Regions from separate parts of the Spongiibacter tropicus DSM 19543 genome, predicted to be linked through region 1. Evidence: predicted binding sites of a transcription regulator. Region 1 holds the regulator's gene; each other region holds the start of a gene.

What was found. The regulator sigma-54, encoded in region 1, starts transcription at its own class of promoters, with help from an activator protein. The targets are predictions, from matches to a motif close to TGGCACANNNNTTGCNNT.
Region 2: the regulator sigma-54 is predicted to act here: its motif matches at 3,367-3,384, upstream of nirB (nitrite reductase large subunit NirB).
Region 3: the regulator sigma-54 is predicted to act here: its motif matches at 3,101-3,118, upstream of glnA (glutamate--ammonia ligase).
Region 4: the regulator sigma-54 is predicted to act here: its motif matches at 1,783-1,800, upstream of G411_RS0115250 (ammonium transporter).

What each region holds. Positions count from the first base shown of each region.
Region 1 covers NZ_ATUS01000002.1:237,526-245,531, forward strand. The annotation lists gene G411_RS0112750 (KpsF/GutQ family sugar-phosphate isomerase) at 41-1,009, shown strand; gene G411_RS0112755 (KdsC family phosphatase) at 1,020-1,541, shown strand; gene lptC (LPS export ABC transporter periplasmic protein LptC) at 1,544-2,119, shown strand; gene lptA (lipopolysaccharide transport periplasmic protein LptA) at 2,103-2,651, shown strand; gene lptB (LPS export ABC transporter ATP-binding protein) at 2,651-3,376, shown strand; gene G411_RS0112775 (RNA polymerase factor sigma-54) at 3,509-4,990, shown strand; gene hpf (ribosome hibernation-promoting factor, HPF/YfiA family) at 5,067-5,354, shown strand; gene ptsN (PTS IIA-like nitrogen regulatory protein PtsN) at 5,388-5,843, shown strand; gene rapZ (RNase adapter RapZ) at 5,849-6,706, shown strand; gene G411_RS0112795 (HPr family phosphocarrier protein) at 6,726-6,995, shown strand; gene mgtE (magnesium transporter) at 7,115-8,006, shown strand, end outside.
Region 2 covers NZ_ATUS01000005.1:30,727-38,732, reverse strand. The annotation lists gene G411_RS20935 (NAD(P)/FAD-dependent oxidoreductase) at 1-248, shown strand, start outside; gene nirD (nitrite reductase small subunit NirD) at 356-682, opposite strand; gene nirB (nitrite reductase large subunit NirB) at 682-3,261, opposite strand; gene G411_RS0116495 (nitrate reductase) at 3,741-6,404, shown strand; gene cobA (uroporphyrinogen-III C-methyltransferase) at 6,416-7,180, shown strand; gene G411_RS0116485 (nitrate regulatory protein) at 7,227-8,006, shown strand, end outside.
Region 3 covers NZ_ATUS01000001.1:2,415,157-2,423,162, reverse strand. The annotation lists gene G411_RS0111415 (sodium-dependent transporter) at 1-523, shown strand, start outside; gene G411_RS0111410 (hypothetical protein) at 546-983, shown strand; gene G411_RS21495 (acyl-CoA thioesterase) at 993-1,436, opposite strand; gene thiI (tRNA uracil 4-sulfurtransferase ThiI) at 1,433-2,887, opposite strand; gene glnA (glutamate--ammonia ligase) at 3,284-4,690, shown strand; gene G411_RS0111390 (DUF4124 domain-containing protein) at 4,808-5,308, shown strand; gene glnL (nitrogen regulation protein NR(II)) at 5,551-6,627, shown strand; gene ntrC (nitrogen regulation protein NR(I)) at 6,624-8,006, shown strand, end outside.
Region 4 covers NZ_ATUS01000004.1:81,292-89,297, reverse strand. The annotation lists gene G411_RS0115255 (glutaredoxin family protein) at 1-184, opposite strand, end outside; gene G411_RS0115250 (ammonium transporter) at 247-1,548, opposite strand; gene G411_RS21635 (helix-turn-helix domain-containing protein) at 1,935-2,849, shown strand; gene G411_RS0115240 (TrmH family RNA methyltransferase) at 2,846-3,646, shown strand; gene G411_RS0115235 (vWA domain-containing protein) at 3,651-4,826, opposite strand; gene G411_RS0115230 (AAA family ATPase) at 4,830-5,675, opposite strand; gene G411_RS0115225 (hypothetical protein) at 5,860-6,249, opposite strand; gene G411_RS0115220 (YcgN family cysteine cluster protein) at 6,258-6,710, opposite strand; gene G411_RS0115215 (YcgL domain-containing protein) at 6,707-6,976, opposite strand; gene rnd (ribonuclease D) at 6,976-8,006, opposite strand, start outside.

The DNA of each region.
Region 1 (8,006 bases):
TTAATGGCTCGCCCGGAACAATAAGGCCAAAACTCCCGCAATGACATCTTCATATATCGAGACTGCCAAGCGCGTCATCAGCATGGAACGCGACGCCGTAGACGCACTGCTTGCCCGCACCGATGACAGCTTTGATCGCGCTTGCGAGCTGTTACTCAACTGCCAGGGCAGAGTGGTCGTCACTGGCATGGGAAAATCCGGCCATATCGGCAGCAAACTCGCCGCAACGCTGGCCAGCACGGGAACACCAGCATTTTTTGTTCACCCCGGAGAAGCGAGCCACGGCGACATGGGCATGATACGCCCCGGCGATGTGGTCATCGCACTTTCCAACTCGGGCACCACTGCTGAGCTGGTTACCCTCATTCCTCTGTTGAAGCTCCTGGCGGTCCCGGTACTGGCCATGACCGGGCGTCCGCAATCAGAGCTGGCACAAGCCGCCGATGTCCACCTGGATGTCGGGGTGGCACAGGAGGCCTGTCCACTGAACCTGGCGCCGACTTCCAGCACCACCGTCACGCTGGTCATGGGCGACGCACTCGCCATTGCCCTGCTGGAGGCCCGCGGCTTCACTGCTGATGACTTTGCCTTCTCCCACCCCGGCGGCGCGCTGGGCAGAAGACTGCTGCTGAAAATCGACAGCATTATGCATACCGGCGACGAAATTCCCAAAGTGAATAGCGGTGCCGCCCTGAGCGAAGCGTTACTGGAAATGAGCAGCAAAGCGCTGGGCATGACAACCGTCCTGAACAGCGACGGCACGCTTGCTGGCATCTTTACCGACGGCGATCTGCGCCGCGCCATTGACCGCGGCATTGATATCCGCGACGCAAAAATTGACGACGTGATGACCCGCAACTGCCGCAGTATTCAGCCCGGCATGCTGGCCGCCGAAGCGCTGCGCATTATGGAAGACAATAAGATCACGGTGCTGGTCGCGCTGGATGACAAACAGCAGCCCATTGGCGTAATCCACACCCACGACCTGCTCAAGGCAGGCGTCGCGTAAAGGGAAAACCATGCAAAGCGTCATAGAAAAAGCTCGCAATATCCGCCTACTGGCCATGGATGTTGACGGCGTACTGACCGACGGCAGCCTGTTGTTTGGCAACAGTGGCGAGGAAATGAAAGCGTTCAGCATTCTCGACGGCCTCGGCATCAAGCTGCTCCGCGACGCTGGCATTCGCCCGGCGATCATCACCGGCCGCACCTCTGAGCTACTGCTGCGACGTGCCCGCGAGCTGAGCATCGAGCTGATCTATCAGGGGCGTGAAGATAAAGGCACGGCCCTCGAAGAACTGCGCAGCGATCTGGGCCTGCGCTACGAGGAAATCGCCTACGTCGGCGACGACCTGCCCGACCTCGCCGCCATCCGCGCCGCCGGCCTGGGCATCACCGTGGCCAATGGCCACCACTTCGTCGCCCGTCATGCTGACTGGCAAACCCGCGCGACTGGTGGCTCAGGGGCTGTCAGAGAAATCGCCGAACTGATTTTAATGGCTCAAGGCAAGTTAAATGACGCTCTGGAGCAATACTTGTAATCATGGCTTCGCGTAGCTTTCGCATCAATATCGCCTCGGTACTTTCGGTGCTGGCGGCCATCGCCGGTACCGTGATTTACCTGACGCAGTTCAGCGAAAGCGGCAAACTGAGCCTGATCGATAATTTTGACGCCATCCCGGATGTGGACTCCCACCTGCAGGGGATAGAGGGTCTGAAATACAGCGCTGACGGCAATATTGCCTACCGTTGGCAGGCGGAAAGCGCTGATCGAATGATATCCAGCGGCGATATTCGCCTTCAGCAACCCTTTTACGTTGGCGACATCGGCCAGCAACGCCCCTGGACTGCAAACGCCGCATCCGGCACGCTGTCGCAAAATGGCCAATCCCTTGAGTTGCGCCACGACGTGCTGGTAAAAGACCTGATTCGTGAAGCCGAGATCAGTACCCAACAATTGACTATTGACCTGGAACACAGCACCGTCGCGACAGCTCAGCCGCTCGACCTTAAACTGCCCAATGGCACAACGACTTCGGTGGGCATGCGCGCTGACCTCAAACAGGAACGCGTCGAGCTCCTTTCACAGGTAAAGGGACACTATGAACCTCAGCAGTAAACTCCAGCTACTGTGCCTGCTGGCCATGCCACTGACGGTCAGCGCATTACCCAACGACCGCAGCCAGCCGATCAACCTCAGCTCGGACAAGGCCACCTACGAGAACAACCAGGGCATTTATACCGGCAACGTGAACATGTCTCAGGGAAGCCTGAAAATCCGCGCAGACAAGCTGATTATTGTCGAGGACGACCGCAAGGTGCAGAAAGTCATCGCCCATGGCAGCCCGGCGTATTTTGAACAGCAGCCCCGGGCTGAAGAAGGGGTAGTCTCCGCGAGCGCCAGACTGATCGAATACAGCCTGAGCGATGAGGAAATTCTGCTGCAGAAAGACGCCACCATTCGCCATCAGGGTTCAAAAATCAGTGGTGACCGCATTGTGTACAGCGGGCGCAAGCAACTGGTGGTCGCCGATGGCGGCAGCCGAAGCCTCGATGGCCGCGTGCAGATGACACTGCAGCCCCAACAACCCGGCACGGAACCCCCCGAGACTGAACCGGCGCCAGAACCCGACACCGAGAGCACGCCCTGATGCCCGTACTAAAAGCCAGCCATCTCGCCAAAGCCTATAAAGGGCGAGAGGTGATCAAGGATGTGTCACTGAGCATCAACAGCGGCGAAATAGTCGGCCTGCTGGGCCCCAACGGCGCGGGCAAAACCACGTGTTTCTACATGATTGTCGGCATCGTCAACGCCGACAGGGGCCGCATAGAGCTGGATGGCAAAGATCTGACATCGCTGTCAATTCAAGGCCGAGCCCGCCACGGTGTTGGCTACCTGCCCCAGGAAGCGTCGATCTTTCGCAAACTCAGCGTCGCCGACAACATCATGGCGATTCTGGAAACCCGCAGCGACCTCAACCGTCGCCAGCGAAAAGAAAAGCTCGACGCCCTGCTGCAGGAGTTCCACATTACCCACATCCGTAAATCGCCCGGCATGGCGCTGTCCGGCGGCGAGCGCCGACGCGTCGAAATCGCTCGCGCGCTGGCGACAGAGCCGAGTTTTATTTTGCTCGACGAGCCCTTTGCCGGCGTCGACCCCATCTCGGTTAACGACATACAGCACATTATTCGACACCTTCAGGCCCGCGGAATCGGCGTGTTAATCACCGATCACAATGTACGAGAAACCCTCGATATCTGCGAAAAAGCCTACATCGTCGGCGAAGGTCGTATTGTTGCCGAAGGCAACGCCGAATCCGTACTCAACAACCAGGTCGTCAGGGATATTTATCTTGGCGATAAGTTCACGTTGTGATAGGAAAAATCGGCACAGCAATTGCTTTATACGCCTATTGCAGCCGCTCTCCGGCAGGACTACACTGACCTTAAAGTGCCGCCAATCAGGCACAAATGTCTTCAGAATTTGGTGTAGTAGAAACCGCTGCCTATGAAACAATCGCTCCAGCTTAAAGTCGGTCAGCAGCTGACCATGACCCCCCAGCTGCAACAGGCGATTCGTTTATTGCAACTGTCCACCCTCGACCTTCAACAGGAAATCCAGTCTGCTTTGGACTCCAATCCGCTTCTGGAACTGGAGGAAGAAAACGACACCCCCGAGCAAGACAGCAACAGTCAGTCAAAAAGCAGCGATACCAAAAACGACAGCAGCAGCAACGAAAGCGAGCCCACCGCCAGCGACGCAGACAGCGAATGGGCCGAGCGCAGCGAAATACCCGAGGACCTGCCGGTAGACAGCCAATGGGATGACGTTTACCAAAGCTCCGGCCCGGCGAGCAGCGCTCCCAGCGGCGATGACGATTACAGCAATGACTACCGCCACGGCAGCTCAGATTCCCTGCAAGACCACCTGCGCTGGCAGCTCAACCTGAGTCGCCTGTCTGAAATCGATCAGTTCATTGCCGATGCCATCATCGACGCCATCGACGAAAAAGGCCGCCTGACCGTCACGCCTGAAGAGTTGGTGGATGCCTTCGACAATGAAGACGTCGAAATCGAAGAAGTCCACGCCGTCCTTCACTTGATTCAGCAGTTTGACCCCCCTGGCGTCGGTGGCCGGGATTTACAGGAGTGTCTGCTTATTCAGTTGCGGCAGTTGCCCCGCGAGACGCTTTATCTGCAAGAGGCCATGCAGATTGTAGAGCAGCATATGGACCAGCTCGGCAACCGCGACTACAACCAGATTATGCGCCGCTGTCGCCTCAAGGAAGATCAGCTTCGGGATACACTGCTGCTGATCCAGTCCCTGAACCCCACGCCCGGCGATGCAATCAGTAGCGGCGATACCGAATACGTCGTCCCGGATGTCTTCGTCAGTAAAAAAGACGGCCGCTGGCTGGTGGAACTCAACCCGGATATTGCCCCGAAAATCCAAATCAACTCGCACTATGCGGCACTGGCCAAAAGCAGTACCAGCAGCGAAAAAGACTATATTCGCGACAACCTCCAGGAAGCGCGCTGGTTTATCAAAAGTCTGCAGAGCCGCAATGAAACCCTGATGAAAGTCGCCAGCAAAATCGTCGAGTATCAGCGAGGCTTTCTCGAATACGGCGACGAGGCGATGAAACCGTTGGTGTTGCATGACATTGCCGACGCCGTGGGCATGCACGAATCCACGATCTCGCGGGTCACCACCCAGAAGTACATGCATACACCGCGGGGCATTTACGAGCTGAAATACTTTTTCTCCAGCCACGTATCGACCGATACCGGCGGCGAGTGCTCATCGACCGCCATTCGCGCGCTGATCAAAAAGCTGATCGCCGCAGAAAATCCGCGAAAGCCACTCAGCGACAGCAAGATTACCGAACTGTTGGCCGAACAGGGTATCAAGGTCGCGCGGAGAACCATCGCCAAGTACCGAGAATCACTGGTCATTCCCCCCTCTAATGAGCGGAAGCGACTGGTATAGCTGGCTGCGTTAAATCGCGCAGCCCTGACCCTACGCCGGGAGGCGCAGGACGATCTGAGTGTAAAAGGAGCAAGATATGCAGATAACTGTCAGTGGTCACCACGTTGAAGTTACACCGGCACTGCGTGAATACGTCAATAACAAGCTTGCCAAACTGCAACGACATTTCGACAATATCACCAATACGGACGTTACGCTCTCAGTCGAGAAGCTGGTACAAAAAGCGGAAGCGACAGTGCATGTGGCAGGCGCGGACCTGTTTGCCACATGCGAATCGGAAGATATGTATGCTGCGATCGACAGCCTGACCGACAAGCTGGATCGCCAGTTGATCAAACACAAGGAAAAACACCTGGGCCGGTAAGCGCCGGGCCGGTTTTTCCGGATACCTAATAATATGAGCCTTAATGCGATACTGAGCCAAGGACGTACCCACTGGGGTACGTCCGTAGGCAGTAAAAAACGTCTTCTTGAACAGATCTCGATATTTGTCGCCGACGACAATAGCCAGTTCAACGCTGACGATCTGTTCAACGAACTCCTTGCCCGAGAGCGACTGGGTAGCACGGGTATCGGTCACGGGGTTGCGATTCCCCACTGCCGAAGCCAGCAGTGTACGGCGATTACCGGCATTCTGCTGAAGCTCGCCGAGCCCATCGATTTCGAGGCCATCGACGATCAACCCGTCGACCTGGTGTTCGCACTCATTGTTCCTGCGGAAGCCCACGACGAGCACATCAAAGTGCTGGCCAGTCTAGCCAATGTGTTTAACGACGACGGCTTTCGTCAACAGCTGCGCAACGCGGGCAGCGATGAAGCCCTGTACACTACTGCTGTAACCCGCGCGCCCTGATCGCCATGAAACTGATCATTATCAGTGGCCGCTCGGGATCAGGGAAAAGTACGGCACTTCATCAACTGGAGGACGAGGGCTTTTACGCCATCGACAATCTACCAGTTTCCCTGTTACCGGCGCTGGTACATGAGCTCTCGCAAAGCCAGCTCAAGGTCCATCAACAGGTCGCCGTTTGTATCGACGCCCGCAACTCTCCTGACGAACTCTCGCGCTTCAAGTCCCTTTGCGAGCAGGTTCGGGACCTCGCACAGTTGCGAATCATTTTTCTGGATGCCAGCGACGACAAGTTGATAAAACGCTTCAGCGAGACTCGCCGTCGCCACCCGTTGACCACAGCGAATCAACCGCTCAGCGATGCAATACGACAGGAAACCACGCTGCTCGAACCCGTAGTGATGGAAGCGTCATTAACCATCGACAGCAGCGATATGACAGTACATGAGCTGCGCGCCACAATCCGCGACAGGGTGCTGGGTGTCGATGCCAATCGTATGTCGCTGCAGTTGAAATCATTTGGCTTTAAACGCGGCCTGCCAATAGATGCCGATCAGGTCTACGATCTGCGCATGTTACCCAATCCTCACTGGGATGAGTCTCTGCGCGCCCTGAGTGGCCGCGACGAAGGTGTCAGAAACTTTCTCGACGGGCAGCCGATGGTCGAAACCATGTACCGGGACATTCTCAATTATCTGGAACACTGGCTGCCACATATCGAAAAAGGTAACCGCAGCTACTTCACCGTTGCCATTGGCTGCACAGGTGGCCAGCACCGCTCCGTGTATATGGTAGAGCGCCTTGCAGCAGCACTCAGAGCACAATGCCCTGATCTCCAGGTTCGCCATCGCGAACTCCAGCACTGAGCCCCGGCGGAGCGAACCCATGCAAGAAACCCGTATTACCATCATTAATAAACTCGGTCTTCACGCCCGAGCCGCCTCAAAATTTGTGTCGACCAGTGCCGCATTCAGTGCCGATGTCGCGGTGTGCAGTAACGACAAATGGGTCGATGGCAAGAGCATTATGTCCGTCATGATGCTGGCCGCCAGCAGAGGAACCGAAATTCAAATTCGCTGTGAGGGTGATGACGAAGAGCAAGCCCTGTCGGCACTCGTTGAGCTGATTAATGACTATTTCGGCGAAGGCGAGTAAGGCGTTTTAGTACATTTCCTGCAAAACCCGACGGTGACAATTGTTGCCCGCCCCAGATTCAAGGATAATTCGGGACAATTCCAGATCGCCGACGACGGCGGCACTACGCAGGGAGTGTTATGGCTCAACCCGGAGAAAAGCATTTAACCGCCAGCCGCCTCGAACTCCTGAACGAGGCGCTGGGCTCCGGTGCCTTCCTGCAAATCCGCCGCATGCTCAACGGCCTGCCACCGGTCGATGCTGCCCACCTGATCGAATCCACCCCGCAGAAAGTGCGGGGCGTACTCTGGCAACTGGTCGACAGCGAGAACGAGGGGGATATTCTCCAGCACCTCAGCGATGAAGTGCAAAGCCAGTTCCTTCGGCAAATGGACGCCGAGGAAGTCGCGGCCATCACTGAAGGCCTCGAAGCCGATGATATTGCCGATATTCTCCAGCAGCTTCCCGATCGTGTTATTCGCGAAGTGCTGGAATCCATGGACCACCAGGACCGCCTGCGCGTAGAACACATTCTGTCCTACGACGAGGACAGCGCCGGTGGTCTGATGAACACCGACACCATAACGGTGCGGCCCAATATTACTCTGGACGTTGCCCTGCGCTACCTGCGCCGTCACGAAGAGCTGCCGGAGATGACCGACAGCCTGATTGTGGTCAACCGCAACGACCAGTTCATCGGCATTTTGTCACTGCGAAAACTGTTGGTCTCCGATCCCAGCGTGACCGTTCGGGAAATCATGGACACCGAGGTCGAGCCAATTGTCGCCTCCATGCCCGCACGGGAAGTCGCCAATCTGTTCGAACGCCGGGACTGGGTCAGCGCCCCCGTCGTCGACGAAAACCATTACCTGCTGGGCCGAATCACCATCGATGACGTGGTCGATGTTATCCGAGAGGAGTCCGACCACTCGCTGATGAGTATGGCCGGTCTGGACGAGGATGAGGATACCTTCGCCTCGGTAATGAGCACGGCCCCCCGACGGGCCATCTGGCTGGGTATCAACCTGCTCA
Region 2 (8,006 bases), on a different contig from region 1:
GGCTGGATGTACACAGCATGGGACAGTTTATTGCCGAACCCGGCGACGATTGTCTGTGTTTGAGCGATCCGGCGCGGGGCGTGTATAAAAAACTGCTGTTGCGGAACTCCCGACTGATCGGCCTTCTCTGCCTGGGCGATATACGAGACAGCCTCTGGTATGCCGAGTTACTGGAGTCCGGGCAGTCAGTCGCGCCACTGCGTCAGCAGTTGCTGTTTGGCCGCGCCTATTGCGACGGCATCGCCTGACCCCTCTTCCACCGGCAATCACTCCCCTTCTATCTGATCCACCGGCTATCGCTATCCTGCGCCCATAAAAAAGGCCCCCGAAGGGGCCGTCAAGCACGCATTGGAACTCAGTTTGCAGCGACTTCGATACGCTCGCCTGTCAGTCGCACCGGGTAAGCGCGGACCGATTTCTCGGGCGCTTCCAGACACTCGCCGCTACGTAAATCAAAATGCTGTTTGTACAATGGCGACGCCACCACCTTGCGCTCGCCAATAGAGCCGACGATGCCGCGGGACAGCACATTGGCCTCACCACAGGGGTCAAAATTGCTGATGGCGTAAACCTCGCTGTCTCCAAAGCGAAATACCGCCACCTGCTCATCGCCCAACAGGGCACACACACCGGTGTCCGGTACAATATCCGAAACGGCACAAACATCTATCCAGGCAGTCATTAGCGCAACTCCACAGCAAGTGATTCGGGGTTTTCAGAATGAGTATCGGCCGCACGGCGTTCCGCATCGGTGGCTGGGCGGCGCTGGCCGCGCTCGCGCACGTACTGCAAGCGAGAATCGGCAGCATCGGCATTCACGAAGTGTCGGAAACGCTTGCGCTTCTCGGGGTCTTCCACCGTGGTTTTCCACTCGCATTGGTAATTGGCAATCACACGGGTCATCGAGGCTTCCAATTCCTCGGCAAGTCCAAGGCTATCGTCGATGACCACCTCGCGCAGATAATCGAGCCCGCCTTCAAGATTCTCCAGCCACACCGAGGTGCGCTGCAGGCGGTCAGCGGTGCGAACATAGAACATCAATACCCGGTCGATATAGCGAATCAGCGTGTCGTCATCCAGCTCGGTGGCGAACAGATCGGCGTGGCGAGGGCGCATACCACCGTTGCCGCAAACATATAGATTCCAGCCCTTTTCGGTAGCGATCACGCCGATGTCCTTGGACTGTGCCTCAGCACACTCCCGAGTACAGCCCGACACCGCAAACTTGAGTTTATGCGGCGAGCGCAGGCCCTTGTAACGCTCTTCAATGGCAATCGCCATCGACACCGAATCCAGCACACCGTAACGGCACCAGGTGCTGCCCACGCAGGATTTCACCGTGCGCACCGACTTGCCGTAGGCGTGGCCGGTTTCAAACCCGGCGGCAATCAGCCGCTCCCAGATGTCCGGCAGCTCGTGGAGCTGGGCGCCAAATAAATCCACTCGTTGACCGCCGGTAATCTTGGTGTACAGATCGTAGTCCCGCGCTACTTCGCCGAGCACAATTAAACGCTCCGGGGTGATTTCGCCCGCCGGCACGCGCGGCACAATGGAATAGGTACCGTCCTTCTGCATATTACCCAGGTAGATGTCGTTGGTATCCTGCAGGGGCATCAGCTCGTCTTCCAGCACATAGGCATTGTGCAGGGAGGCCAGAATAGAACCGATGGTCGGCTTACAGATTTCGCAGCCATGACCGCTACCGTGAGCCGCCAGTACCTCGTTGAAACGGGTGTAGCCTTTAACGCGAATCAGGTCGGCCAGCTCGCGGCGCGTATGGGGGAAGTGCTCACAGAGATCGGTGTTCACCTCCACACCCAATGCAGACAGCTCACTGTCCAGCAGTTGTTTGACCGACGCGGCGCAGCCCCCGCAGCCAGTGGAGGCCTTGGTCAGGGCTTTCAGTTCGCCCAGCTCGTGGCAGCCCCCCTCAATGGCGGCGCAGAGGTCGCCTTTGCTGACATCGAAGCAGGAGCAAATCTGCGCGGTGTCCGGCAATGCGGCCAGTCCGATCGACGGTGCAGCCCCCACATCATTGGGCAACAACAGGGCCGCAGGATCACCACCGATGGGCATCTTGTTCAACATCATTTGCAGCAGTGTGGTATAGCTGTCGACGTCGCCAACCAGTACCGCACCGAGCAGTTGCTTGCCATCGGCAGAGACGGTGAGACGCTTGTAAACATCGGCGCGCTCATCACTGAACACGTAGCTGACCGCACCGTCAGTGCGCCCTTGCGCATCACCAATCGACGCCACGTCCACGCCCAGCAGTTTCAACTTAGTGCTCATATCAGCGCCTTGAAACTGGCTCGACGGCTCGTCGCCACTAATTGCCGCTTCGATATGTGCCGCTGCCACCCTCGCCATCTGATAGCCGGGGGCAACCAGACCGAAGATGCGTTGGTTCCACAGGGCGCATTCGCCAATGGCATAGATATCGGCGGCGGAAGTCTGGCAGTAATCGTCGATCACAATGCCGCCCCGCTCACCGATCGCCAGTCCGGTTTCGCGGGCCAGATCATCCCGTGGGCGGATGCCCGCCGAAAACAGGATCATGTCGGTTTCCAGTTGGCTGCCATCGGCAAACTGCATGCAGTAGCGGCTGTTCTCTCCGCCGGTGATTTCCTGGGTATTTTTGCCGGTGTGCACCTGCACCCCCAGCGCTTCGATCTTGCTGCGCAGCCTGGCACCACCGCCCTCGTCGAGCTGCACTGCCATTAGCTGCGGCGCAAATTCCACCACATGCGTTTCCAGTCCCGCCTGTTTCAGGGCATTGGCGGCCTCCAGACCGAGCAGACCACCGCCGACCACCACACCGGTTTTCGACACCGCGGCGGATGCAGAAATCGCCTCAAGATCTTCGATAGTGCGATAGACGAGGCAATGCGGCTGGTCTTTACCGGGAATCGGCGGCACAAAGGGATAGGAACCCGTCGCCAAGACCAGCTTGTCGTAGTCTTCCTGGCGGCCCGAGGCCGTGGTAATGCGTTTCTGGGTGGTGTCGATCTGCGCGACACGGTCGTCAGTAACAAAGCGGATACCGAGCGCCGCATATTCCTCTGCATCTCCCATGGCAAGATCATCTGCCGTGGCACCAGAAAAATAGCTGCTTAGCTGTACTCGGTCGTAGGCGAGGCGGGGTTCTTCGGAAAAAACGAGCAGGTCGATGTGCTGCGCGTGCTCAGAACGAGCGAGGGTAGTAAGGAAGTTGTGGCCAACCATTCCGTTGCCGACAACGACAATGCGCATCTTACTCATGGCGTCTCTCTCTATTTAGCAGGTCATGGGTTCATATCTCCTATGTGTTGCGTCGCTGCTCTACCAGAGTGAGGCGCCATTGCCACAAATGGTATCGACAGGGTTTAAGCAATAGCAGTGCCAGTTGGCCAGATTTGTCCTAACTCCCCTGTTTTGCAATGTAAATGGCGTCAGAGGCGCTTTCACTGCAGCGTCAGATACGCACTCGTATCAGGCACAACATGCAAAACATGCCCAAAAAACAGGCACACACCACCCTCAAATGACCGCTTCCGGCGCAATTTGGAAGGCTTTTCGGGATGAATAAAGCTGGCACTGTTCTTGAATATTCACCAGCAGGAATATCAGCGATGGTGTTCTGGTACCAATGTAGGTACCCCGGATTTTCTTCTGTTTGATAGAGCATTGGCGCTCGCAGCTTTAGCTGCGAGCGCCTTTTTTTTGCCTGTTTTCAGCAGCGCACAACGAGAGCACAAGCCATGACGACCGACACCACCACAAGCCATACCACCTGTCCCTACTGTGGCGTGGGCTGCGGCGTTGAGGTATCGGTTTGCGATGGTCGTGTTCAGCCGGTGAAAGGCATCGACAACCACCCCGCGAACTATGGTCGGCTGTGTGTGAAAGGTTCGGCATTGCATGAAACGCTGGACCACGACGAGCGCCTGCTTACCCCGCTGATTCACGGCGAGCCCGCGAGCTGGGACGCCGCCCTGCAAGCCGTTGCCGACAAGATGAAGCAGGTGATCGCCGATCACGGCCCGGATGCCGTGGCCTTTTATGGCTCTGGGCAGCTACTCACCGAAGACTACTACGTTGCCAACAAGCTGATGAAGGGCTTTGTCGGCAGCGCCAATATGGACACCAACTCTCGGCTTTGCATGGCCTCTGCGGTAGTCGCCCACAAACGCGCCTTCGGCAGCGATACCGTCCCCGGCTGCTACGAAGATTTGGAAGCCGCCGACTTGCTGGTACTGGTCGGCAGCAATACCGCCTGGGCCCACCCGATTGTTTACCAGCGCATCGCGGCAGCCAAGGCCGCCCGCCCCGAGATGAAGATTGTGGTGATTGATCCACGGCGCACCGCGACCTGTGATATCGCCGACCTTCACCTGCCGATCAGGCCCGGCAGTGATACCCTGCTGTTTAACGGTTTGCTGCGCTACCTGCACAACGAGCGGGCCACCAACGAAGCCTTTCTTCAGCAACACTGTGAAGGCTGGGAAACGACACTAGACGCCACACAGTATGATGAGCAGCTTGCACAAACCATCGGCGTCACGCCCTCCGCGCTTGCCCAGTTCTTTTACTGGTTCAAAGAAACGCCGCGCACCGTCACCGTATTCTCCCAAGGCGTGAATCAGAGCCGCGATGGCAGCGACAAAGCCAACGCCATTATTAATGTCCATCTGGCGACCGGCCGCATCGGCAAACCCGGAGCCTGCCCTTTTTCGATTACCGGCCAGCCCAATGCGATGGGTGGCCGGGAGGTAGGGGGGCTCGCCAATCAATTGGCTGCCCATATGGACTTCGGCGACGATGACGCAGACCGAGTGCAGCGCTTCTGGCAGTCACCGAATATCGCCAAACACGCGGGACTGAAAGCCGTTGAGCTGTTTCAGGCCGTCGCCGAAGGGCGCATCAAATTTCTGTGGATCATGTCCACCAATCCACTGGTAAGCATGCCCGATTCCGACACCGTGCGCGCTGCCCTGCAGCACTGCGAGATGGTGGTGGTATCGGATTGCATGCGATACACCGATACCACCGCGGCCGCCGACATCCTGCTGCCAGCCGCAAGCTGGGGGGAGAAAAACGGCACGGTGACGAATTCAGAGCGTCGCATTTCCCGGCAACGTCCTTTCCTGAGCGCGCCGGGTGAGGCCCGCCCGGACTGGTGGATCGTTTCTCAGGTCGGTCAGCGCCTGGGCTTTAGCGATGCCTTCAACTACCAACATCCCGCCGATATCTTCGACGAGCACGCCCGTCTGTCGGGCTTCGAAAATCACGGGCAGCGCGACTTTGACCTGTCGGGGCTCATCGGGCTTTCCCAAACCGACTACGACGCGATGCTGCCGGTACAGTGGCCGGTCAATGCCAAATACCCTCAAGGCCGTGCGCGCTTTTTCGATGACGGCCGTTTCTATACGCCGAATGGAAAAGCCCGGCTGATTCCCGTTCGAGCACAGGCACCGCTTTCAAGCAGTGGTGACACACTGTTGCTCAACACTGGCCGCATCCGCGACCACTGGCACACCATGACCCGCACCGGAAAATCTGCGCGGCTCACCCAGCACAGCCCTGAGCCCTATGTGGATATGCATCCCATCGATGCTGCACAGCGGGGCATTATCGATGGCCAGATCGTCGCGTTGTCGAATACACAGGCCCGCAGCTTGCTGCGTGTTCGTATTACCAAGGACGAGCGTCAGCGCCCCGGTGAGCTGTTTGCACCCATGCACTGGACCAGCCGCTATGCCAGTCGCGCACGCGTCTGCACGCTGATCACCAGTGATCGCGACCCGCACTCCGGCCAGCCAGCGCTGAAAGCCGGTCGCGTGGACGTCTCGCCCTACCCGGCACGCTACTACGGCTTTCTGCTCAGCCGCAGGGATATCGGCCCATTGCCCTGCGATTACTGGGCCTATAACCGAAGCGCGGATTACCACGCCTACGAACTGGCAGATGCGGGCAGTGCCGACGGGCTTCTCCAGACCCTGCAGCGTCAATTTCCGGGGATCGAATGGCTACATGTCCACGACAACGCTGAACAACACTATCGGCTGGTTGGCGTTGAACAGGGCCAGCTGCAATGTCTGCTCTTCACCCACCGAGACCACCGCGTAGAGCTGGGGAACCGGCGTTGGCTGTTGGAGTGTTTCACGTCGACGTCTATCAGTGACCCGGAACGACTGGCGCTGCTGGCCGGGCGACCACGGGAAGGCAGTCAGGACAGTGGTGCCATTATTTGCTCTTGCTTTCAGGTGGGAGAAACCGCCATTCGGCAAGCAATTGCCAACGGCTGCGACACAACGGCCGCGCTCGGCAAGGCGCTGAAATGCGGCACGAATTGCGGCTCCTGCCTGCCTGAGCTAACCGGCTTGATTGAGACGCAGTGCGCGATCACCGCCGAATCTGCATGAGGAACAACACCATGATGACTGGACCGAATCAACCCACACATTCCGGCAATCGCGTCTGGCTGGTAGGCGCTGGCCCCGGCGACCCGGAGTTACTGACGCTGAAGGCCGTTCGCTTGATCGAGTCTGCGGATGTTGTGCTCTATGACAGTTTGATCAGCCCGGAGATTTTGGCCTATATCCCCAGCGCCAGTCGCCGCGTCCACGTTGGCAAACGCTGTGGCGCCCACAAACTGTCGCAAGAGGAAATCAATCGTCTGCTGTACCGCTGCGCAAAGAAATATCCTCGCGTAGTGCGATTGAAAGGCGGCGATCCCTTTGTATTTGGTCGCGGCGGTGAAGAGATGGACTACCTGCAGCAACGCGGCATTACCGTCTCCATCGTGCCCGGCATCAGTGCCGCCATTGCCTGCGCTGCGGCGGTGAATATCCCCCTCACCCATCGGGACTGGGGCAACTCTCTGATTCTGGAGAGCGGCCACCGTCAGCAAGCGCCTGCACCTGACAATGCCCAGCTCCCAACACGGGTGTTTTACATGGGGCTACGGCAGGCGGCATCTATTCAGGCACGTCTGCTTCAAGAAGGCTTGCTACCACAAACACCGGTGGCCCTCATCCTCAATGGCAGTCGACCCAACCAGCAATTACTGTGCGGTCGACTCGACGAACTGCCGACATTAGCGGCACAGGCGCAAAATGACGATGCCGGACTGATCATCGTGGGTGACGTCACGCGCTTCGCCAAACCCGCTGCACAACTTGATGAAGCCGTCGCCTGAGGGCCTTTCTGCACTCGGCAAAGCCAACTAGAATGGAGGTGCCACTATGACCAATACGCAACCCCGGCCAGAATCCATGTCAGCCAGCCAGTTAAGCAGCCAGGACTTTTTGCTTGCCGCCAAGCAGGCAGAAATCCACTCTCTCAAACAGCTCGAACTCAGCTGCGGCCTTGTCACGCACGTGACCGCACTTATACACGAACTTCAGCGCGAGCGCGGACTCAGCAATATCTACCTGGTCTCTCGGGGATCGCGGGGCGGCGATACACGGGCGCACCAGCTCGGCTTGAGTACCTTTGCCGTAGATGCCTTTCGCGAAGCACTGGACAGCCTTGAACTGAATTCCATGACGAGCGCGGCCACGCTGCTCAACCGTATCGCCGTGGTTTTGCACCGGCTCGACAGCTTGGACGCCCTTCGCCAGCAGGTTAATGCAAGGGAAATCGCCGCCGCCAACAATACCGATGAATACAACCAGCTGATTGCCGACCTGCTGGCGCTGATCTTCGAGGCAGCAGATATTTCCGGCGACCCACAAATTACCCAGGCTCTGGTCGCCATGTTTAATTTTTTGCAGGGTAAAGAATATGCCGGGCAGGAACGCGCATGGGGAGTGATTGGTTTCAGTGCCGGCGAATTCAGCAAAAACATCATCGACCGACTGAACGGCCTGCAATATGCGCAACAGCGCTGCCTGGATATTTTTAGTGATGTCGCCAGTACTGACGCCCTGCATTGCTGGGAATCCCAGACCAATGACAGTAGCTACTCAGAGCTGGCGCGCATGCGCCAGATGATTCGACGCTACGAACCCGGCGAACAGTTG
Region 3 (8,006 bases), on a different contig from region 1:
CGGCATGGCAATGTTTCCACTGGTATTCGCCAACGATCTCGTCCCCGGCCAGGGACCCGGCCTGATGTTTGTCACGCTGCCTATCGCCTTCTCCAATATGAGCGGCGGCATGTTCTTTGGCAGCCTGTTTTTTGCGCTGGTCAGTATCGCCGCCCTCAGTTCCTCGATCTCCCTGATCGAACCCGGCGTTGCCTGGCTGGAAAAACACGGCATCAAACGCCCGATATCCACCTTCAGCCTGGCGGGTATCGCCTGGCTTGGCGGCATCGCGTCAATCCACTCAGGAACCATTTTCAATATCCTCGACAAGCTCACCACCAACATCATGCTGCCATTGGGCGGGCTGCTGATTGCCATCTTCGCCGGCTGGATCATGCAACGCGACCGAGTGCAGGATGAAACCGGCATCAGCCACCCGCGAATATTCGCCGTATGGCGATTCGCCTTGCGTTATATTGCGCCGCTTGGAATCATCGCTATCTTTTTGCATAGCCTGGGCCTGATGGGCTGGGTAATGCGCTGAGCAGCGCTTTCGAGGAGCACGCGTGAAAAACACGGCATTACGGGTATTTATTGTGGCTGGTCTGGTCCTGTTTGGCAGCCTCTATTACTACAGCGGCGAAGTGAAAGAGCACTACGAAGACAACGCCCGACGCTATCTGAGCAACGCCTTGCAACGCATCTCCAGCTGGGAGACAGATGCCCTGAAAGAAGAGCTGAGCCAGGCAACACTCAGCCATGTGAGCGACGAACAACTGGCGGCACTGGCAGAACAATACCGCTCGCTGGGGGCCTTCGACCGCATGGATGAATTGCACTTTTCCAGACTGAGCGGCGCCCTGTCACTCTTCGCCGAATCCCCCCGACTGAGCTACAGCGGTAAAATCTATTTCGAGCAGGGGGCGGCTGTCATGACCGCAACGCTGACCCTTCAGAATCAGCGTTTCAAACTCTACAACTTCAACCTTAGCCGCGCCGACTAAGCACTGACGTCAAGCGCCGACATCCAGCAGCGACGCCTGCAGAATATCGCGGATGCGGCCCTCAATTGGCGTCGCACGGTGCTGCGCGTCCACATGTACCAGGGTCGCGTCGCCTTCCGCCACAAGCTCGCTGCCATCGTCGGTAAACAAGGCCTGACGAAGCTGAAAGCTGCTGTTACCCAGCTTTAACAACCACGCCCGGGCGCGCAGCGGGCGACCGTGGTGCCACTCGCGTCGAAAGTTGAGACCGATCGCGGCCAGCACCAACAGAAACGGCTGATCGCCCCAAAGTCCGTCAGCCTCCAGCCAGCGTACGCGGGCCTCTTCCAAATAGCTGAAGTAATTAACGTGATTAATATGTCCGAGGCTGTCCTGGTCCCCCCAACGGGGCTCGACCAAAACATCAAACAATGGCTGGACGCGCTGGTAGCGCTCCATATCAATCTGACTCATGACGGACGGTACACCTTCACGTTGGTAAACCCCTGATCCATCAGGTGGGCAGCGTGCAAACGACTCATCACGCCCTTATCGCAATAGAGCTGATATACCCGCTTCGGATCCAACTCCTCAACCCGGCGATGCAACTCGTAAAACGGCAGACATTGCACCGTATTGCGATCAAGTTTCAGCGGCTGACGCTCCACTTCATCGGGATGACGCACATCCAGAATCACCGCCTCGGCAAGGGGAATCGGCAACACTTCCACGTCGTGACTCACCGCCTCTTCGTCGGCCAGCGCATCGATATTGACGTACTTGGCGTTGGCAATCGCCCTCTCAAGCACCCCCATATCCATCCGGGCTTCCTGCTCGGCAATGCGCTCAGGACGGGCCTTGATCGTGGGCCGCACAGAAATCACCCCGCAATACTCAGGCATATTCGCCGCAAAAGCTTCGGTACCGATTTTTGCAGCCGTGTTGATGATATCCAGCTTGTCAGCCGTAATCAGTGGCCTCAGTACCAGGGTGTCGGTAGCCTTGTCGATAATCGACAGATTGGCCAATGTCTGACTGCTCACCTGAGCCACCGCCTCACCGGTAACAAGCGCAGGCGACCCCAGCTCAGCCGCGACCTTCGACGCAGCCCTCATCATCATGCGCTTGAGGATCACGCCCATCTGAGAATTTTCGACGTTCTTAAGAATCTCGGCGACTACGTCTTCAAAGGGAACAGTGATGAATTTCACCCGGTGCGAAGCGCCGAACTTCTGCCACAGATACAGCGACACTTCTTTCACGCCGATTTCATGTTCGCGCCCACCGAGGTTGAAGAAACAGAAGTGAGTGCGCATGCCACGCTTCATCACCATGTAGCTGGACACTGTGGAATCGAAGCCACCGGAGATCAGGCTCACTACCGAATCTACCGCGCCAATCGGAAACCCTCCCAGCCCTTCGTGACGCTGCTTGACGACATACAAGCGGTCTTTGCGAATTTCCAGGCGCACGACTTCGTCGGGATTCTTTAACTTCACGCCGCCCGAGGGAACATGCTGATTCAGGCCACCACCCACATAGCGCTCAACATCGCCGGAATTGAAATCGTGCTCACCGGTCCGCTTGCAGCGCACGGCGAAGGTCTTACCTTCCAGACTGTTGCCTACTGCGTCGCGGGTCTTCTCGTAAATATCGTGCATGTCCACCAGCGGATACTCGGCGACTTCGATAATGTGGGCAATTCCCGGTGTATTGACCATCACCTCCAGCAGCGACGCCAACACCGCTTCGTCATCGCTGCCGGTTTCCAGAGTAATCCGGTCCCACTCACGACCGATCTGCAGCTCGGGATCAATCGGCAGCAGCAGCTTGCGCAAATTATCACGAAGCTGCTTGATGAATTTCTTGCGGACAGGCTTGCTCTTGATGATGATTTCAGGGAAGAGCTTGACGATAAACTTCATGACGGCACCGCGGCGGAAAAGCTGCGCATTATAGCCACTCCGGGGCGAGGCTTCAGCCTCTGCCGACAACCGCAGCGCGGTGCCCACAGGCGGTGCGCACCAAATTAGAACACACCAGCCCAACATTGGTGCACAATTTAGGTGCGCGCGCACACTTATCTCGCAAACCGACGGTTTCTCACCGCTTTTGCATAAAATTTCGGCACAAAAATATGGCACACATATTGCTGCCACGAGTACGAACATGAACTGTAGAGATTTCCTCTGCTCGAAAATGCAGCTTTACAGCAGTTCACAGCCGCTGTCGCTATGCGGCACAATGCAATGAACTTATAATCGCAAAGCTTCGGCCCCTTGCCGAATCGACTAAGAAGACTCTGTTGGAGGATGTCAGTAATGTCAGAGAAGACTCTGAAGTTAATCGCCGATAATGACGTGAAGTGGGCCGACCTGCGCTTCACCGACACTAAAGGTAAAGAGCAACACGTCACTATGCCTGTAGGCGAAATCGACGCCGGCTTCTTTGAAGACGGAAAAATGTTCGATGGTTCATCTATTGCGGGCTGGAAAGGCATTAACGAGTCAGACATGATTCTCATGCCAGACGACGAAGCTTCCGTTCTGGACCCGTTCACCGACGAGCCTACCATCATCGTCCGCTGCGGCATCGTTGAGCCTTCAACCATGCAGGGTTACAACCGCGATCCTCGCTCCATTGCTCAGCGCGCTGAAGATTACATGCGCTCTGCCGGCATCGCCGACAGCGCCCTGTTTGGCCCCGAGCCCGAATTCTTCGTGTTTGACGACGTGAAGTGGAAAGTGGCTATGGAAGGCGCAAGCTACGCCATCTCTTCTGACGAAGCGGCCTGGGTTTCCGGCAACAGCTTCGAAGAAGGCAACACGGGTCACCGTCCCGGCGTTAAAGGCGGCTACTTCCCCGTACCGCCGGTCGACAGCCTGCACGACCTGCGTGCCGCCATGTGTAACGCCATGACCGACATGGGTCTGGAAGTTGAAGTACACCACCACGAAGTCGGCACCGCCGGTCAGTGTGAAATCGGTGTCGGCCCGAACTCTGCCGTTAAGAAAGCTGACGAAGTACAGGTACTGAAGTACTGTGTACACAACGTGGCCCACGCCTACGGCAAAACTGCCACCTTCATGCCCAAGCCTGTTGTCGGCGACAACGGTAGCGGCATGCACGTACACATGTCTCTGAGCAAAGACGGCCAGAACCTGTTCACCGGCGACACTTACGGCGGCCTGTCTGAAACTGCGCTGTACTACATCGGCGGCGTTATCAAGCACGCTCGCGCTATCAACGCCTTCACCAATGCTTCTACTAACTCGTATAAGCGTCTGGTTCCCGGCTTCGAAGCGCCCGTTATGCTGGCCTACTCTGCCCGTAACCGCTCTGCCTCTATCCGTATTCCGTTCATCAGCAACCCGAAAGCGCGCCGTATCGAAGTTCGCTTCCCGGATCCCTCTGCGAACCCCTACCTGGCTTTCGCAGCCCTGCTGATGGCTGGCCTGGACGGCATCCAGAACAAGATCCACCCCGGCGATGCTGCTGACAAAGATCTGTACGATCTGCCTGCAGAAGAAGCCGCGGAAATCCCAACTGTTGCCTCTAGCCTGGAGCAAGCGCTGCAAGCTCTGGATGCAGACCGCGCCTTCCTGACCGCTGGCGGCGTCTTCGACGACGACATGATCGACGCTTACATCGAGCTGAAATCACAAGAGATCGAGCGCCTGAACATGACCACTCACCCTGTTGAGTTCGACATGTACTACAGCGTATAAGGCTTGGGCCTGATCGCAGAAAGCCCGCTTCGGCGGGCTTTTTTTATGCCTGCGGCAAAGACTTGCCAGCGGCGCTTTGGCATCGCACACTGAACGGAAATACCGGGACAGATGACCATGCGCCACGCTCCTACGCTGCTATTTTTATTCCTGTCACTGCTGGCTACAGCAGTTTATGGTGAGATCTACCGCAGCACTGACGACCAGGGACAAGCGGTATTCAGCGACGCGCCAAAGCCGGGCTCTACCCCTGTGGAGCTAGCCCCCACTAACACCACTCCTGCGGTGTCACCCAGCACCCAGCCACACTCATTCCCAAAAGTACTCGGCCCCGCACCTAACACACTGAACATTCAGCAGCCCGGCAATGGCCAGGTTCTGCCCAATGGCCGCACTCCCACGCCTGTCGCCGTGCGCCTTGCCCAGCCGCTCAAAGACGGGCAGCGCATCCGCATTCGCGTTGACGGCAAGGTGTTGAGTGAGGGCGCAACCACCTCCACCAGCATCCCCTTCCTACACCGCGGCGAGCACCAAATCAGCGCAGAATTAGTGGATCACAATGGCCGTATCGTCAGTCGCGACCAGGTCACGGTCATCAGTCGCTGGCCGAATAATTAACCTCGGCGAAAAAACACCAAATAAACGCGCTTCCCTTCACGCGCCAAGCACTATCTTGGTGCATACTGTTTTTCTACAACACTCATCGCGACCCAATTACGGGCGGCGAATAATCGCCCGACCCAGCGCAGGGCAAGGCCTTCCGCAGCCTGCCATGCCATGTGCTGGATTGTGACCCCGATTTAGGGCGCTGGCCTGGATATTGCTTTCTTATGCCCCATAACGAAGACAGCCGCGACGCTATGCCCCCAAACAATCTGCACCACCACATACTCGACAACCTGAAGACAGCAATCTTGCTGGTCGAGCCCAATCTGACCGTCAGCTATATCAATCCGGCGGCGGAGTCTCTGCTTGCGGTGTCTGATCAGCGTATCCACGGAGAAGCCATCACCACGCTGTTTCACGAGGAAGAAGACACCGTCGTGAAACTGTTGGATGCCATCAATAACCGCGAGGCCTACACCAAGCGCGAGACCGTACTCACATTGCGCTCCGGCGAGGAAATCACGGTCGATTACGCGGTAACGCCGATTGTTGATACCCGCCGCACATCACTGATCATCGAACTGCAGCCGTTGGATCGGCTGCTGCGCATCAGCCGGGAAGAAGGTCTGCTGACCTCACAGCAAAGCAGTAAGGCTCTGCTGCGCGGCATCGCCCACGAGATCAAAAACCCACTCGGCGGTCTCCGCGGTGCGGCGCAGCTACTGGCCAGAGAACTGGATGACCCGCGCCTGCACGACTACACCAACATCATCATTGAAGAGGCCGACCGCCTGCGCAATCTGGTGGACAATATGCTCGGCCCCAACAAGGTACCCGATCAAAAGCCCACCAACATCCACGAGGTACTGGAGCGCGTGCGGCAGTTGATTGAGGTCGAAAGCAGCGGCAATGTGCGCATTATTCGCGATTACGACCCCAGCATCCCCGACATCACCGGTGACCGGGAACAGCTTATCCAGGCCGTGCTCAATATCATGCGCAATGCCCTGCAGGCGCTGAACCAGTCACCACCGGAACACGAAACGCCCAGCATTACCCTGCGCACGCGTACGCTGCGACAGTTCACCATCGGATCGCACCGCCACCGCCTCGTCTGCCGTGTGGACATTATCGACAATGGGCCGGGCATCCCTCCCGATATCGCGCAATCCATCTTCCTGCCTATGATCAGTGGCCGCGCCGACGGCTCAGGACTCGGGCTTTCCATCTCCCAGTCCATCCTCAACCACCACCAAGGCCTTATAGAGTGCCGCAGCGAACCCGGTCGAACGGAGTTCTCGCTGTTTATTCCCGTGGAGCATGAGCAATGACACAGAACAGCACCGTATGGGTTGCCGACGATGACAAGTCCATCCGCTGGGTATTGGAGAAAGCCCTTACCCAGGCGGGTATCGACACTCGTAGTTTCGAGACCGGCGATGCACTGCTCGCCCACCTGGAAACCGGCGCCCCCGATGCGGTGATCAGCGATATCCGCATGCCCGGCATGGACGGCTTGAAGCTGCTGTCACGTATTGGCGACATTCACCCCGGCCTGCCAGTCATTATCACTACCGCTCACTCCGACCTCGATAGCGCGGTCGCCTCCTATCAGGGCGGCGCGTTTGAGTATCTGCCCAAACCCTTCGACGTGGATGAAGTCGTCGCCACCACCCAGCGCGCCCTGCAGCACGCCGAGAAAAACAAAGCGACCCTGCCGGAAGAACAACCGCTGGAAAGCACCGAAATTATTGGTGAAGCCCCGGCCATGCAGGAAGTGTTTCGCGCCATCGGTCGGCTCTCGCAGTCCAACATCACGGTGTTGATTAACGGTGAATCCGGTACTGGCAAAGAACTCGTCGCACAGGCCCTGCACCGCCACAGCCCCCGCGCGAACAAACCTTTTATTGCGCTGAACATGGCCGCCATTCCCAAAGACCTGATGGAATCGGAACTGTTCGGCCACGAGAAAGGCGCCTTTACCGGCGCCACCGCTCAACGTCGTGGACGCTTTGAACAGGCCAACGGCGGCACACTGTTTCTGGACGAGATCGGCGATATGCCCGCCGAAACCCAGACCCGCCTGTTGCGGGTGCTGGCCGACAGTGAGTTCTACCGCGTTGGCGGTCACACACCGGTGAAAGTGGATGTGCGCATCATCGCCGCCACCCACCAGAACCTTGAAAAACTGGTGCAGAACAACAGCTTTCGGGAAGACCTTTTTCACCGCCTCAACGTGATTCGCATTCACCTGCCGAAACTGGCAGAACGTCGCGAAGACATTCCCAAACTGATGCAGCACTTTTTCACCAAGGCGGGCAGCGAATTGAACGTTGAACCCAAACGCCTGCTGCCAGATACCGAGGAATACCTCAGCCAACTGGACTGGCCGGGCAACGTCCGCCAACTGGAAAATACCTGCCGCTGGCTGACGGTGATGGCCTCGGGCCGGGAAGTCCATATCGACGACCTCCCGCCCGAGCTGCTGCAGCGCAGTGAAAGCGGAGAGACCGGCACCCCGGCCTCAAACTGGCAGGAGAATCTGCGTCGCTGGGCCGATCAGGAATTACTGCTGGGCCGCGACAAGCTGCTGGATCGCGCGGTGCCCGAGTTTGAGAAAGTGATGATTGAGGTCGCGCTGAAACACACTCACGGCCGCCGCCGCGATGCAGCCAACCTGCTGGGCTGGGGCCGCAACACCCTCACCCGC
Region 4 (8,006 bases), on a different contig from region 1:
CACGCTCTCCCTCGGCAAATATCGGAATTCGCGTTCCGTACTGCGCAATCCACTCGTCGCGATCAGCAATATCAATCAGTTCAATCTGCCAGTCTGGCTGCACAGCCAGCACATTGGCCAGCACCGCCTCCGCCAATTCACAGAGGTGGCAGGCAGAAGTGCCATACAGAATAAACGCTCGCATTCAGGGCTCCAGAAACAAAAAAGCCCGGCAAACGCCGGGCTCTCAACGATGCAGATGACGACTTAAAGATCGTACCCCACCTCGTTATGGCCTGTCAGGTCCAGACCTTCCGATTCTTCGTCAGCGCTGACACGCAAACCGATGACAACGTCCACCAGTTTAAACAAGATAAAGCTGACAATTGCCGTATAGGCCAGCGTGGCGCCAATGCCAATCAACTGCACCTTCAACTGCTGAGCGATGCTGACGCCGTCTGCCAGACCCTGACCGCTGAATACGCCAAGCTCCGCGCTGGCAAAAATCCCAGCCAGGAAAGTACCGAGAATACCGCCAACACCGTGTACCGGAAATACATCCAGCGAATCATCAATTTTCAGGACCTGCTTGAGCCAAAGGGTACAATAGAAGCAGACGATGCCCGCACTAAGACCGATCACGACCGCACCTGCTGGCCCCACATAGCCCGACGCGGGAGTGATGGTGCCAAGCCCCGCCACCATTCCGGTGACAGCGCCCAGCGCGCTGGGCTTGCCAAAGCGCAGCCATTCAATAAACGACCAGGTCAAACAGCCAGTGGCTGCCGAGAGGTGGGTAACCAGCATGGCCATGCCTGCATCCCCGTTGGCGGCCAGTGCACTGCCGGCATTGAAACCAAACCAGCCAACCCACAGCATGCCAGCCCCGGTGAAAGTCATGGTCAGATTGTGCGGTGGCAAGGCCATTTGGCCGAAGCCATTACGCGGCCCAAGCACCATAGCGGCAACCAGTGCCGCAACACCTGCGGTAATATGGACAACAGTGCCACCGGCAAAATCGAGCAAGCCCATCTGCCCCAGCCAACCGCCACCCCAGACCCAGTGAGTAACCGGGGCGTAAACCGCCAGCAACCAAAGCGCCGAAAACATCATCACTGCGGAGAAGCGAATGCGTTCCGCAAAACCGCCGACGATCAGCGCCGGGGTAATAATCGCAAAGGTCATCTGGAACATGACAAACACCGTCTCGGGAATGTCGCCACTGAGAGTGTCCTCGCCGATACCCGCCAACAGCGCTTTACTCAGCCCGCCAACAAAGCCATTGCCATCACTGAAGGCCATGCTATAAGCGACGGCAAACCAGAGCAGCGAGGCCACACAGGTAATACTGAAACATTGCATCAGCACGCTGAGAATATTCTTACTTCGAACCAGGCCACCGTAAAACAGCGCCAGCCCAGGCAGCGTCATAAACAATACCAGGGCCGTCGAGGTCAGAATCCATGCGGTATTCGCGCCACTCAGGCTATCGGCATGGCTCGGCCCTGCAGCCAGCGCACAAAAAAACGCTACAAAAGCAGGCGTAAATCGTGAAAGCGGTGTTCTCATCCGGTTCTCCTAAAACGCATGTGCAGTAAAATCGCACCTTTTTATTACCATGCACCACAATAAAGCACCCGCAGAATAAATGGCCCCTTGCCCAATTCCCCGGAGGCCCTGATAAGGCGCACTTAACAGGATAACTTTTTCCTTTATTTTCATAATGTTATAAATTCAACTCATGAAAGCAGGATGAGCATTGCGCAATAACAACGCACGCAACCCATCATTCCGCACCGAAACAAAGCAAATTACAGGCCAACACAAATCATTTGTGCACCATTTTATTTCTCTGCAGAATGCAGCGCACCAAGATCAAACGAAAACTGCACGTGCCTCAGCCTGAATATTCCGTAAAATAGCGACAGATCCGTTAACCAAAAGGGCCCCTTCCCGTGTTTTCAAAACCCACTGCTCGTGTGCTGGCGATTATGGACTTGTTCATGAGCCACCCCAGTAAAGCCTTTGGCCTCACCGAGCTAACGCGGATACTGGGGCTGAACAAAGCCACATGTCACGCCATCCTCAGCACCATGGCCCGATACGGTTTTCTCGCCCAGGACCCCCGCAGCAAGGCCTACCGCCTCGGTCCAAGCATTGCGGCGGCAGGCATTGCCGCATTCGCACAGTTCCCGGTACTGGAATTCGCAAGACCTGAACTGGAAGCCCTCGGACGGGAACTGAAATTGGGCTGTGGCGTATTGGGGCGCAGTGGAGAACAACTGGTCTTGCTGGCCAACTACGGCATCCCTCAACCATTACACTTCCCTTACCAGCAAGGACTGAGGTTACCGGCCATTGCCCCCCTGGGCGCCTGCTTTATTGCTTGGTCATCCGCCGGCAAGCTCAACCAATGGCTGCATGCGGCACAGGCCCATCTCGGAGAGTGGGACGAGGAGCTGGATAAGCGACTGCGCATTTCCGTGATTGGCATTCGAGCGCGGGGCTTTGAGGTCACGCTGATTAGTGATGCGGAGCGGCGCTTTGAACAGGAACTGGCCAAGCCCAAGGAAAACTGGAGCCTTGAGGAAGTGGCAGATCATGCTCGCCGCTATCGGGAACAGCTCTGCGAAAGCAATTACCACTTGGACCGCATAGAAAAAGGTCGGCGGTATCACGTTGCCAATATCGCTGTCCCGGTATTTGGCGACGGAGAGGAGCCAGAGCTCGTTATTTCAGCGGGCAGCATTAGCAACCCCATTAGCGCCGAGGATATACTTGCCGTTGCGCAACGCCTGCAGCATGCCGCAGAGCGGATTACTGAGGCTGCCCGGGCAACACTGGGCTTTCCCGGCCACCACGCTGAATGAGCACCCCACAGGCAATGAGCGACGATCGCCAGCAATACCTTGAGAAAAAGCAGTTTTTCCAGCAACTTCTGACTATTTACGGACGTAAACCCGTCCTCGAGGCACTACAGAATCCGCGCCTCAGGGTGTACAAACTCCACTTGGCCGACAGCAACCGCAAAGACGGTATTGTTGCAGAAATTCTTGCACTGGCAGAAAAGAAAGGGATCCAGCTCGCCTGGCACGACCGCAAGGCATTGTCGAGAATCTCCAAGAATGGCAAACAGGACCAGGGGGTTGCCGCCGATTTGGAGCTGGCAGACTACCATCCGACCACCGCAATCACCGCCGAAACCTTGCAGCAAGGGTCACCCTGCTACATCGCCTTAGATGGCGTGAGTAATCCGCAGAATCTCGGCATGATTATCCGCTCAGTGGCGGCCAGTGGCATCGACGGCCTGATTGTGCCCCGCAAGGGTGGCACCAGCCTGTCACCGCTGGTCATCAAGGCCAGCGCCGGTGCCGTATTTAACTGCCCGCTCTACCACTGCGACCGCCTGCTGCCCGAACTACGACGATTGCAAGAGGATGGCGCTGAAGTGCTGTGCCTGTCTTCCCACGCGCAACACTCACTGTTTGAGCTGTCACCGGGTAAGAGTCGGATCTTTGTTCTGGGGAATGAAACCGAGGGTGTCAGCAGGGAGACACTGGAGATCAGCGACGCCCGACTGCAAATTCCGATGGCCAATGGCATCGAGTCGCTCAATGTCGCGGTGACAGCCGCACTGCTGGCATTCTCAGCCGCCGCACGCGGCTGAGGCCTCAGCGGGCCAGATAAGCCATGGCCTCTTCCAGACCCGCCAGTGTCATGGGGTACATATGCCCTTCCATCAGCTCTTCGGTAAGGCCAATGGAATGGGTCCAGCTCCAGTCTTCCGGGGGCACCGGATTGAGCCACACCACCTTGTCGTAGGTGTCTCGCAGGCGACGCATCCACACTTCGCCCGCTTCGTCGTTCCAATGCTCGACACTGCCGCCTGGCTGGAGAATTTCGTAGGGAGACATGGCAGCGTCGCCTACGAAGATGATTTTGTAATCGCTGCTGTATTTATGCAGTACATCCAGCAAGGGAATTCGCTCACTGTGGCGGCGAATATTATTGTTCCACACCGATTCGTACAGGAAGTTATGGAAGTAAAAATACTCCATATGCTTGAACTCGGTGCGTGCGGCGGAGAACAGTTCTTCACAAACGCGAATATGCGGATCCATGGAACCGCCAACATCAAAGAACAGCAGCACTTTGACCGCATTGTGCCGCTCGGGCACCATTTTTAAATCCAGTAGCCCCGCGTTGCGCGCAGTGGACGAAATGGTGTCATCGATATCCAGCTCTTCAGCCGCGCCACTGCGGGCAAATTTGCGAAGGCGACGCAAGGCAATTTTGATATTCCGCGTGCCCAGCTCGACCGAATCGTCCAGATCTTTGAAGTCGCGCTTTTCCCAAACCTTAACCGCCTTTTTGTTGCGGCTCTCGCCGCCGATACGGATGCCTTCGGGATTATAGCCACCGTGACCAAAGGGTGATGTTCCTCCGGTGCCAATCCACTTATTGCCGCCTTCGTGCCGTTCCTTCTGCTCTTCCAGCCGCTTTTTGAATTCCTCGATCAACTTATCGAGACCGCCCAGAGACTCGATCTTGGCTTTTTCCTCGTCGCTCAACTGCTTGAGAAACTCAGTGCGCAGCCAGTCGTCGGGAATCAGCGCCTCGATCACGTCGTCCAGCGTTGACAGCTCGTTAAAATAAGCCGCAAAGGCCTTGTCGAAGCGGTCGTAGTATTTCTCATCCTTGACCATGCACACGCGGGCAAGCTGGTAAAACTCATCGACGTCCATAAACGCCAAACGCGCTTCCAGCCCGGCCATCAGGTCCAGCAGTTCTCGAATGCTGACCGGCACCCCCGCATTACGCAGGCCGTAGAAGAATTGCACCAACATGGCTTAGCGGTTCTCGCGGCGATGCATAAACGCCAGGCGCTCCAGCAGATGAACATCCTGCTCGTTTTTCAGCAGCGCACCATAGAGTGGCGGAATGGCCTTGCTGGCGTCGCGGTTTTTGAAAATTTCTGCGGGAATATCATCGGCCATCAACAGCTTCAACCAATCGATCAGCTCAGACGTGGACGGCTTTTTCTTCAGGCCCGGAATTTTGCGTACATCAAAGAACACTTCCAGCGCTTCCTGCACCAGATCACGGGAAATCGTTGGGTAATGCACGTCGACGATTTTCTCCATGGTTTCCCGGTCGGGGAAGTTAATAAAGTGGAAGAAACAGCGACGCAGGAATGCGTCAGGCAGTTCTTTCTCATTATTACTGGTGATGATAATGATGGGACGATGCTTAGCTTTTACCGTTTCGCTGGTTTCGTAGACAAAGAACTCCATACGGTCCAGCTCGACCAGCAGGTCGTTGGGGAATTCGATATCTGCCTTGTCGATTTCATCAATCAGCAGCACCACCTGCTCATCGGCATCGAAGGCTTCCCACAGTTTGCCGCGCTTAATGTAGTTGGCAATATCGTGAACCCGGTCATCGCCGAGCTGCGAATCCCGCAGGCGTGATACCGCGTCGTATTCATACAAGCCCTGCTGGGCTTTCGTGGTGGATTTGATATGCCATTGAATCAGCCTCATTCCCAGTGCTGATGCCACCTGCTCGGCCAGCAGGGTTTTACCCGTGCCGGGCTCCCCCTTGATCAACAGCGGACGCTGCAAGGTCACGGCTGCATTAACAGCCATACTCAGGTCGTCGGTAGCGACGTAGGAATCCGTACCGGTAAATTTCATCAATGTATCCTGCTCGGCTGACCCGGTGCGTCCGGGTCGTCGTTCAACATGAGATTCGAAGGCGGGTACGCCCTGTTTCAAACCTCTTCACGTAAATCACATCACCGCGAAGCCTACTTGCCACGTGGGCTGACAGCAAGTGCAGCGGCAACACGGGAAGCAGCTCAGTGCAATAAATCAAACGCTAGAGCTGCGGCTCCACCCGTTCACTGCTCGCTGGCGTGGGCTTAGTCGGAGTTGACGGCGCTTTCTTTGCCGCAATCAGCGTCCAGGTAATCGCCAGAACCAGTGCGGCAATCTGCCCGGCACCGATAATAATCAAAGACGCCATCGCCGACTCGATACCGCCAGTCATCAGGCTCAGTAAGGCGCCAATGGTGGCCGGCATCCACAGGCCAGCCACATCAGGGTGATGACTCGGCAGCAATACCAGTGCCGCCACCGCCAGCAAGGCCCACAGTTTGAGCCCCGTCAGCCGGTAGGCGCGCAACAGCAGCAACCAAAGCAACAGAGCAATCACCCCGACACCGAGGTAGACCTGCCACGCCAGGGCATAGTCGTTTTGATCGATCATACGATTCCCTAATCAATCCAATGAATAATGTGGTTTTCGAAGTCCGCTTCCGCGACCTCGCTCTCACTGATACAGCGGCCACCCACCGAAATGCCCAACGCTCGCATGGCGCGCTCATCGCCGCTGCGCAGCGGGTGCCATTCAGCCAGCCCCCTGCCCTCATGCATACGGCGGTAGGCGCAGCTACTCGGCAAGCTGTAGGCGACGTCGGCAAGCTCTTTGCGAAGATTGACACAACCCGGCACGCGCTGCTGCCGGTGGCTATAGTCGCCGCAACGGCCACTCTTGAGATCGAGCAAACGGCAGGCCACATTGGTAAATGCCAGCTCGCCACTATCCTCGTCCTCCAGCTTGTGCAAGCAGCAGCGTCCACAACCGTCACACAGCGCCTCCCACTCCTGATCGCTCAGTTCTGCGAGCGTTTTATACTCCCAGAAAGGCTGCTGTCGACGGGCAATCAACGGTCTTCCCGTGGGTTGAGCGCAGGCTCGTCAACCGGCGGTAGCTGAAGGTAAAATCCGTTATCGGCGATATCCTGCAACACCTTCGCCGCATCGGCCCGAGCCAACTTTCGCCCTTCATCAATAAGCAGCGTCATAGCGTGCTCAGCCTGTCCAAACTTCACCATCAAGGCTTCCGGCACCCGCTCCAAGCCCTCTGCCTTATCGACGTAGAGGTACATACCCTCACGCTTGGCACTGCGATATATGCTGCAGATTCGACGCATTATTCTTCCTCCAGTGCCGCCAGCAACGGCTCCGCCAGCAGCGACTGCCGCCATATTCCCATACTTTCCGGCACCCGTCCTTCGCGCACCAGCGCTTCCAGGTCGCGACGGCGACACAATAAGCCAGCAGGCATTGCCAGCTGCTGCGCGATATCGTCGCCACGCTGGCGCAGTCGCCCCAAATCCGCTTTCTGTGCTGATGTCAGCGGGCGATCGCCAGCGGCTGGAATAGCGCTTTCCGGTGCGTCGCGAACCTCGTCCAGCAAGGCTATCAGCGTGTCGCCGTAGCGGCGGATACTCCCCGGTGACAGGTCCTTGATTCGCGACAGTTCTCCCCGGCTCTCCGGCAGACAGCGCGCCAGCTCAAAACAGACCGGATCTTTGAAAATCCGTCCGCGAGGCATATCTCTCCGACGCGCCTCTTCCTCACGCCAGGCGCACACTACCTTAAGCGCCAAGCGCTGACGGCCTTTGAGCTTCCACAAGGATTTATTACGGAGGTAGTATTCCTCTGGCGGCGCGGGGGCTTTCGCCTGGGCAATCATTCGCTCACTGTCTTCCTGCCACCAGTCCAAACGCCCCAGCGAGGCCAAGCGGTCGCGCAGCATCGGGTAGATACGCTGAAGATATTCCACGTCGAGCGCGGCGTAGTGGCATTGGCTCTGAGTCAAGGGGCGCTGCAGCCAGTCGGAGCGAGTCTCACCCTTGTCGACCTCAATATCCAGATAGTGCGCCACCAGCTTCTGGTAGCTCAGCCCCTCACCGACTCCCGCCAGCCCGGCACCGATCTGAGTATCCAACAAGGGCGATGGGATAGCACCACAGAGACGATCAAAGACTTCCAGGTCTTCACTGCAGGAATGCAGGACTTTGACCACCGCGGGGTCTTCCAGCAGCGTTCTAAAATGCCCCCAATCGTCGATGCCCAGCGGGTCAATCAGGTAGACCTGTCCCTGCACACCCACCTGAATCAGACCGGCTATCGGGTAAAAGGTATCGCGACGGATAAATTCGGTGTCCATCACGACAA